4 regions of the Pseudarthrobacter niigatensis genome follow, and region 2 is predicted to be linked to each of the others. Evidence: predicted binding sites of a transcription regulator. Region 2 holds the regulator's gene; each other region holds the start of a gene.
The links. The regulator Rex, encoded in region 2, represses fermentation and respiration genes when NADH is low (regulators of the CRP and FNR family bind a similar motif). The targets are predictions, from matches to a motif close to CTTGTGAANNNNTTCACAAG.
Positions count from the first base shown of each region.

Region 1 (2,199 bases), on a different contig from region 2:
GACCACCTGGCAGCTGTAGCCGAACTCGTTGTCGTACCAGACGTAGAGGACCAGGTTCTTGTCCGTGGAAACGGTGGCCAGGCCGTCCACGATGCCGGCACGGCGGGAGCCCACGAAGTCGGTGGAGACGACCTCGGGTGAATCGATGTAGTCGATCTGCTTGCGCAGGTCCGAGTGCAGCGACATTTCGCGGAGGTAGTTGTTGACCTCGTCCTTGGTGGTGCCGTTCTCAAGGGTGAGGTTCAGGATGGCCAGCGAAACGTCCGGGGTGGGGACGCGGATGGAGCTGCCGGTGAGCTTGCCCAGGAGTTCGGGCAGGGCCTTGGCCACGGCCTTGGCGGCACCGGTTTCGGTGATCACCATGTTCAGCGCTGCCGAACGGCCGCGGCGGTCGCCCTTGTGGAAGTTGTCGATCAGGTTCTGGTCGTTGGTGAAGGAGTGGACGGTTTCGACGTGGCCGTGCACCACGCCGAACTTGTCGTTGATGGCCTTCAGGACCGGGGTGATGGCATTGGTGGTGCAGGATGCCGCGGATACGATCTTGTCCGAGTCCGTGATGTCGCTGTGGTTGATGCCGTGGACGATGTTCTTCAGTTCACCCTTGCCCGGTGCGGTCAGCAGGACGCGGGCCACGCCCTTGCTTTGCAGGTGCTGGGACAGGCCCTCGGCGTCGCGCCAGCGGCCGGTGTTGTCCACTACCAGGGCGTTGCTGATCCCGTAGGCGGTGTAGTCGATCGTGGCGGGGTCGTTCGAGTAGATGACCTGGATCTGGACGCCGTTGGCCGTGATGGTGTTGGCGGCTTCATCCACGCGGATGGTGCCTTCGAAGGAGCCGTGGACGGAGTCGCGGCGCAGCAGGCTGGCGCGCTTGGAGAGGTCGTTGTCGGAGCCGCGCCGCACCACGATGGCGCGCAGGCGCAGGCCGTGGCCACCGCCTGCCTTTTCGATGAGGAGGCGTGCAAGGAGACGGCCGATCCGGCCAAAGCCGTAGAGGACGACGTCGGTGCTGGTGCGGTCATCGCCGCCCCGCTTGCCCACAATCTCGGCGAGTTCTGCGCGGAGGAATTCCTCAAGGGTGGCGCCGTTGCCCTCTTCCTTGAATTTTTGGTTCAGCCGGGCGATGTCGATCGCGGCGGCACCGAGCTCGAGTCCGGCCAGCGTGTTCAGCAGGGGCGCCGTGTCCTCCAGGAGCAGTTCGTCCTTGCTCATCCGGCGCGCAAAGCGGTGCGCCTTGAGGATGTTCATGGTGGACTTGTTGATCAGGCTCCGGCCGTGGATGCTGGTCACCACGTTGTTTTCGCGGTACAGCCTGCCGATCACGGGGATCATGGCCTCGGCGAGGGCCTCCCGGCCCATCCACGTATCAAGACAAGAATCAGACGTCTGGCTCACAGAAATACCTTCCTCGGTTCAGCCGTGTACGTCTTCGTACACGGATGTAGGCCACCTGATGATGTCCAGGGGCACCGGCACCTGCAGGGATGGCCCCCAGGCACCTGGATCGCGTGCAAAGAAAAACCGCCGGTTGCGGACGCAATTTTCGGCGGTAGAACTCCTGCGTCCGGGATCCATTCTAATTTGGCGCGGTCCAGGGAACACGCCCGCGCTGCGTGAAATCACTCACATGGCGGGACGGCGCCGGAAGGATACCGTGACGGGCGCCTCAGTTGTGGATGGCGGAGTACAGGTTCAGGCTGGCGCAGTAAACCAGCCACGAGAAGTACGGCAGCACCAGGCAGCCGGCGGTGGCGTCCACCGGGCCGAACCTCAGGATCAGGAACGCGAGGGTTGCGGCCAGGGCACAGATGACTGCAAAGGCCGCCCACAGGGCCACGGCTCCGAGCGCTGGGTACAGGGCGAAGAAGGTCACGGGCCAGGCGGCGTTGAGCAGCAACTGGGCTACGTACCAGGAGCGGGTGCCGCCGGCAAGGCGGCCTTTGCGCCAGACCAGCCACGCCGCGGTGGCCACGCCCGCATACAGCAGCATCCACGTGCCTCGGAACATCCACGACGGCGGCATCCACGGCGCTTTCACGGAGCCTGCGTACCAGCCGCCGGAGTTGAGGATGATCGGGACCGAGGAGAGCAGCCAGGCCAGCGCCGAAAGGGCCAGGAATCCGGCGAGCGCCAGGCCTTGTGAACGGATGCCGGGAACGCCCGCTGCGGGTGCGGTACGGGTTTCAGGAATTGCGGGCACGG
Region 1 covers NZ_JAUSTB010000001.1:13,546-15,744, reverse strand. The annotation lists gene J2T23_RS00090 (glyceraldehyde-3-phosphate dehydrogenase) at 1-1,392, opposite strand, end outside; gene J2T23_RS00085 (TspO/MBR family protein) at 1,664-2,197, opposite strand.
Region 1: the regulator Rex is predicted to act here: its motif matches at 1,608-1,627, upstream of J2T23_RS00090 (glyceraldehyde-3-phosphate dehydrogenase).

Region 2 (2,199 bases):
GCCCAAGGCCCCCGTCAGCCCCAGCCGGGTGGAGATCACCGTGGCCACTTCGATGGGCGTGGCCGTTACGAGCCAGACGCGGCGGCCCACCCGGAGGTGCTGTTCAGCCAACGCCTTGGCACCTGGCCAGATCCGCGACGCGATCATCTCGTCGTAGACCTCTTCGCCCAGCGCCTTGATGTCGTCAACCGTGATGCCGGCAGCGAGTGTCAGGGCCGAATCGCGGACCGCATGGACGTCGTCGATGTTTTCCCCGCGCGCCACGAACTTGAACTGCTTCCACGCGAACCCGGCAGCCTCAGTGAGCGTAAACGCCCCCCGCTGGTGCATCTTGCGGGCCACATGGAAGAGGCTGGCACCGCGCATCAAGGTATTGTCCACGTCGAAAAACGCCGCCTCACCGGGCTGCGGGGCAGCAACCGGCCGTGTAACGACGGCAACGTATTTCTCCTCGGGCATGGACTTGAGTCTAGTCAATCCACATGGCCGGCGCGGTCGGCGTCAACTGCACGGCGCGAACGGCGATACCGTTAAGCCATGGCTACCCCCCGCGTCGTCCTGGTCACCAAAGCTGAGTGCCACCTCTGCGAAGAGGCGCGCGACGCCGTCGGCCGGGTCACTTCCGCGTTGGGCCTTGAATGGCGCGAAGAGCTGGTGGACAACCAGCCCGAACTGCGCGAGCGCTACGCAGAAGAGATTCCCGTGGTCCTGGTGGACGGGGTGCAGCGCGACTTTTGGAAAATCGACGAAGCCCGGCTGGAACGCGTCCTGCGGCGCGCCATGGCCAAGTAGGGGGATGCGAATGACGTCCTTGGATTCAACCCCCCAGCCTGTGCCGGACGTGCCGGATGCCGCGGGCTCACCGGCCAAGCAGATTCCTCCCGCCGCCGTGGCCCGGTTGACGCTATACCTGCGTGCCCTGAATACGCTGCTGGCCGAGGGGGTTGAGCGTGTTTCGTCGGAATCGCTCGCGGAAGCCTCCGGCGTCAGTTCCTCCACGCTGCGCAAGGACCTGTCCCATGTGGGGTCCTACGGGACCAGGGGAGTGGGCTATGAGGTGCAGTACCTGAGCCGCCACATCGCTGCGGCCCTGGGGCTGACCCATGACTGGAAAGTGGCCATCGTCGGAGCCGGAAACCTGGGCAAAGCACTGGCGCGCTACGGCGGCTTCGAATCGCGGGGCTTCGACGTGGTGGCCATTTTCGACGCGGACCAGATGGTGGTGGGCAACGAGGTGGGATGGCTGCGGGTCAGCGACGTGGCAGACCTCGAGACCGTCCTCCACCGCACCGGGGCCAACATGGTGGTGCTGGCACTTCCCGCCGCGGTGGCCCAGGGCATCTGCGACCGGGTGGTGGCGGCCGGTGTGCACAGCGTGCTCAGCTTCGCTCCCGTCATGCTGCAGGTCCCTGAAGGAGTGAACCTCCGCAAAGTGGACATGGCCACCGAGCTCCAGATCCTGGCCTATCACGCCCAACGGGCGCAGGCGCCGGGACAGCCGGCCTGAGCCCAGGTTTAAAAGCGGTGGCCCGGGATGCTGGACATCCCGGGCCACCGCTGCGTTCTGCCGTAGGCGTTACCGCCCGTAAGGGTTGCCGAAGCCGCCGGAATAGGGGTTGGCGAACGGCTGCTGTTTCCGGAAGTACGGGGCAGCGGCCGGGAGGTAGAGCAGGACAATGGCGGCGATGCCCAGGACCGTCCCGAGCGTTCCGAAGGTGGGGACCCCGAACAGGCCCAAAACGGAGAGCGCTGCAAACACGGTTCCGAGGATGCGTGCCCAGTTTTTGCCCTTGCGGACAAAGAATGCCACCAGCAGGTAGAGCGCGACGCCGATGATCGCGAAGACCACCAGCGTGCCGGCGATGACGCTCTTGATGTCGTCATACGTAACGGCCGCTCCGCTGGCTTTCACCTGCTGCTCAAAAGCCTGACGGAACTGTGGGTCATCGAGCTGGGTGAGGCCGGCGAGCACGGAAACGACAAAGATCACCGCGGACGCGATCAGCAGCCAGAACGAGATGTTCACCAGTTGCGGGATGCCGTTGCTTCCCGCCGGCTGGGGCTGCTCCGAGGGGTATTGGCCGTACGGGGACTGGCCATAGGGCGACTGCCCGTACTGGGGAGCATTCTGGCCATATGGGGAACCGTACTGCGGCGCATTCTGGCCGTACTGCGGTGCTGCCGGGGGCTGCGAGCCGT
Region 2 covers NZ_JAUSTB010000005.1:258,851-261,049, reverse strand. The annotation lists gene J2T23_RS10125 (HAD family hydrolase) at 1-459, opposite strand, end outside; gene J2T23_RS10120 (glutaredoxin family protein) at 538-792, shown strand; gene J2T23_RS10115 (redox-sensing transcriptional repressor Rex) at 803-1,507, shown strand; gene J2T23_RS10110 (ABC transporter permease family protein) at 1,577-2,199, opposite strand, start outside.

Region 3 (2,199 bases), on a different contig from region 2:
ACCGGGCCGGAAGTGGTGACCCTCGGCAACCTCCGGGTGACCTCGCTGGAGCGGACGGCAGTGGATTGCGCCATGATGCTGGCTTACCGGCAGTCACTGGTATTGATGGACCACGCCCTCCGGCTAGGTGCGGACAAGGCCCTCATGGAGAGAATGGCTGACGGCCTGCAGGGACGCCGCGGAATCCGGACCCTCCGGCTGGCGCTCGCCCACGCAGATCCGCGGTCGGAGTCCGCCGGCGAGACACTCACGCGCGAACTCCTGCTGCGGCTGAAACTTCCCCTGCCGGAGCCCCAGGTTGCGGTGGCGACGCGTGCCGGGCGGTATCGGCTGGATTTCGCCTGGAAGGAAAAGAAGGTTGCCCTCGAATTCGACGGGAAAACGAAGTACTTCGACTACAAGCCAACGGCCGAGGTGCTGTTTCAGGAACGGCAGCGGGAGAACGCCCTCACCGAGGACGGCTGGACCTTTGTGCGCGTGAAATGGGCCGACCTCTTCCGCGAACACGAGTTTAAGGCCCGTGTCCTTGCGGCGCTCCGGCCCTAGCCACCCGGCCGGAGCGCGAAATCGCCGTAAGGGTGCCGGGTCGCCGGTAATTTCCGGCGATCCGGCAGCTTTCCGGCGATCCCACGCGATCAGCAGTTGCAACGTACGACGCCGGGCGGCAGCTATGCGGCGTTTGTCACCCCTTCCGCGGCGTGGCCGGCGGCGCCGTAACTGGGCTCGCGACGCTTGACCCAGTTGATGGCCAGCGAGGTTACGGGGACGAAGAGGAACTCCACCACGGTCTTGTAGACGAAACCCACCAGCACGTAGTTCACGAAGCTGCCGGGGTCGGCGATGCCGATGACGGGTGCGGCGATGCTGCAGAAGATCAGCGTGTCCACAAACTCCCCGGCGCCCGAGGATCCCATGAGCCGCGCCCATAGGGACCTCTCCCCGGTGCGGGCCTTCATCCGGACCAGGATCCAGGAATTGATGGTCTGCCCTGCGAGGAATGCCAGCAGGGAGGCCAGGACGATTTGTGGCACGGGGCCAAGCGCCCCTTCCAGGGCGGACTGCTTGGCGGCACCGTACTCGTCGTCGAACCCGGGCAGCGCAATGACAACCCAGTAGCAGAGGGAAGCGAAGACGGACAGCGCGAATGTGGTGAAAATGGCTTTGCGGGCCACCTTGAAGCCGTAGACCTCACTGATCACGTCGCCGAGGATGTAAGCCAGCGGGAAGAGGAAGAAGCCGCCGTCGGTGACGATGGGGCCGAATGCCACCCCCTTGGACGCTCCAATGTTGGACAGGATCAGCACCACTGCCATGGCTGCCAGCATGATCCCGAAGTAGGGCGATCCGATGTCCGCGAATCTGGCGGCGGGACCTGCGGCAGTGGGTTGGACGGTTTGGGGCACGGCACTGTGGCCGGGGGCGGAGGTCATTGAGGGATCCGTTCAGGAGTGGTTGGCCGGCCTGCCGTACGGGGCGGCCGGTTGTATTAGCACTCGTGCCATTCTCGCACCGTGCCCTGCGGCAAAGCTCCCCAGGAGAAGGGCTGGTTAGCACGGAAACAGTTTTTGAACATGTTCAACTACTGTGGCACACTGTTTTTGAACATGTTCAAGAATGGGGGTGCCGTGGCAGCGAAGAGCGAACAGACCAGGCAGCTGGTGGCGGACACGGCGCTGCGAATGTTCCGAGATATCGGGTTCGAGAAGACCACCATGCGCGCCATCGCCGCCGGGGCAGGCGTCTCCGTCGGCAACGCCTATTACTACTTCGCGTCCAAGGATGACCTGGTCCACGAGCTGTACATCCAGGTGCAGGCAGAGCATGCGGCGCGGGCCTCGCAAGCGTTGGACGGGACCGCTTCCCTGGCTGAGCGCCTGAAGGCCACGCTGCATGCCGGCCTTGACGTCATGGCCCCGTACCACCGGTTCGGCGCGGACTTCGTTGCCACCGCAATCCGGCCAACATCACCGGTGAACCCCTTCTCAGCAGGGTCCACGCCTGCGCGCGAGGCATCCCTGGACATCTTCAGGCGCACCGTGGACGGGGCCAGGCCTGCCGTACCGAAGAAGCTGCGGACCGACCTGCCGGAGCTGCTGTGGCTTTGCTACATGGGCATCACGCTCTTCTGGGTCTATGACACCTCGGAGGGCCAGCGGCGGACCAGGAGGCTGGTGGACGGTGCGGCCCCACTCATTGCCC
Region 3 covers NZ_JAUSTB010000007.1:158,002-160,200, reverse strand. The annotation lists gene J2T23_RS12590 (hypothetical protein) at 1-546, shown strand, start outside; gene J2T23_RS12585 (queuosine precursor transporter) at 669-1,430, opposite strand; gene J2T23_RS12580 (TetR/AcrR family transcriptional regulator) at 1,626-2,199, shown strand, end outside.
Region 3: the regulator Rex is predicted to act here: its motif matches at 1,596-1,615, upstream of J2T23_RS12585 (queuosine precursor transporter).

Region 4 (2,199 bases), on a different contig from region 2:
AAGGCGTCCACGATGGTGCGGGTTCCAAAGGCCGTGGCTTCCAGAAGGGCGCGGTAGGTGTCCTCGGGCCTGGTGGCCAGGGTTTGGCCAACCACCATGCCGGATAGCTCGTGATCCACCAGGACCGAGCGGTTTCCCGAATGCCAGTCGAGCGCGATCAGGCCGTGCTCCCCGATGGCCTGGCGGGAAGCCAGTTCGGTCAGGTACTCGTGGATCCCCAGCCCGGCGTCCTTGGCGGCCTGGTGGTATTCGGGCGGGACGCCGTGCCTGGTGAACCAGCCAAAGATGTCCCCCACCCCTGACTGTCCTGCCTCGTAGCCCCACAGGCCCGGAACGATTCCACCGTCCACGGCGCCGCACATGCCCGGCACTTCCCGCAGTTCGCTGCCGTTCATGACGTGGCAGGTGGAGGTGCCCATGATCGCCACCAGTTGGCCGGGCTCCACGGCCTTCGCGGCCGGGGCGGTGACGTGGGCGTCAACGTTTCCCACGGCCACCGCGATGCCCTCCGGCAGCCCGGTCCAGGCGGCGGCCTCCGCCGTCAGGGTGCCGGCGGCATCACCCAGCCGGCCGATGGTGTGCTCCAGCTTGGAGCTGACAAAATCCTTGAAGTCAGGGTTGAGGGCGGCCAGGAACTCTTCGGACGGATACCGGCCGTCCTGGTAGATGCCCTTATAACCGGCGGTGCATGCGTTGCGGACATACCGGCCGCAGAGTTGCCAGACGATCCAGTCCGCCGCCTCCACCCAGTGATCCATGGCGGCGTAGGCCTCCGGATCCTCCTCCAGCAGCTGCAGTCCCTTGGCGAACTCCCATTCGGAGGAGATCAGTCCTCCGTAGCGGGGAAGCCAGTCTTCGCCGCGTTCGGCGGCGAGCCGGTTGATCCGGTCGGCCTGGCCCTGCGCGGCGTGGTGGCGCCAGAGCTTTACGTAGGCGTGCGGGCGGTTCGCGAATGCGGCAAGTTCGTTCAGGGGTGTGCCGTCGGCCGTGACCGGCACCATGGTGCAGGCGGTGAAGTCGGTGGCAATACCGACGACGGCGGCCGGGTCGATCCCGGCGTCGGCCACGGCGGCGGGGACGGCGGTACGCAGGACGTCCCGGTAGTCGTTGGGCACCTGAAGTGCCCACTCCCCGGGAAGCCGGGCGCCGTCGTCGCCCGCTGTATCCCGGGGCAGGACGCCGGTGACCACCGCGTGGGCATACTCATGGACGGCGCTGCCCAGTTCCGCGCCGTCGCGGACGCGCACCACCACGGCGCGGCCTGAAAGGGTTCCGTAATCCACGCCGATGACGCAGGGGTCATGGCTGGGCTCGGAGCTGGACGTGGTCAGCGCATCTGGCATGGGGGTTGCCTCCGTCCGGGAGGCATAGGCCTCATTACCGGGTTTGTAGGGGTCAGGGTGGAGCTACGTGCTGCAGCTAGTGTGAACGCTAACAAACCGGAAGTCAATGAGCTGGAAAGTTTTCGGGGATTCCGGCTGGACACTCTTGTTAGCGTTCACAAATCAGTCTATATTGAACCGACACATCAACAATGTGGCCAGGACCAGGGAGCACTGGTGCTGCCTGGTCCACCAACGCTTCGTGGCAGTGCTGCCGCGGAAGGAGAAAATGGTGAGAATCAAGAAACTGATGGGCGCGGTGGCCCTCGTCGTCGCCCTGACGGTGGGCGCCACCGGTTGTGGCTCCCGCGGCGGGGCCAGCGAATCCAGCGGTGCCGCGAAGCCCAGCGATTCACTGGTAGGCATCTCGATGCCGACGCAGACTTCCGAACGGTGGATCGCCGACGGCGCCAACGTGGAAAAGTCCCTGAAGGACCTCGGCTACAAGACAGACCTCCAGTTCGCTAATGACGACATCCCCACCCAGGTCTCGCAGATCGAGAACATGCTGACCAAGGGCGCCAAGGCCCTGATCATTGCCGCCATTGACGGCACCACCCTGACCGACGTCCTGGCCAAGGCCAAGGAGCAGAACGTCAAAGTGATCGCATACGACCGCCTCATCAACGGCACGCCGAACGTCGACTACTACACCACGTTCGACAACTACACTGTTGGCGTCCAGCAGGCCACTTCGCTGTTGACCGGCCTCGGCCTCGTTGATGCCAGCGGCAAGAAGGTCGACGGCAAGGGCCCGTTCAACATTGAGCTCTTCGCCGGCAGCCCCGACGACAACAACGCCAACTTCTTCTGGACC
Region 4 covers NZ_JAUSTB010000009.1:19,143-21,341, reverse strand. The annotation lists gene araB (ribulokinase) at 1-1,343, opposite strand, end outside; gene chvE (multiple monosaccharide ABC transporter substrate-binding protein) at 1,612-2,199, shown strand, end outside.
Region 4: the regulator Rex is predicted to act here: its motif matches at 1,486-1,505, upstream of araB (ribulokinase).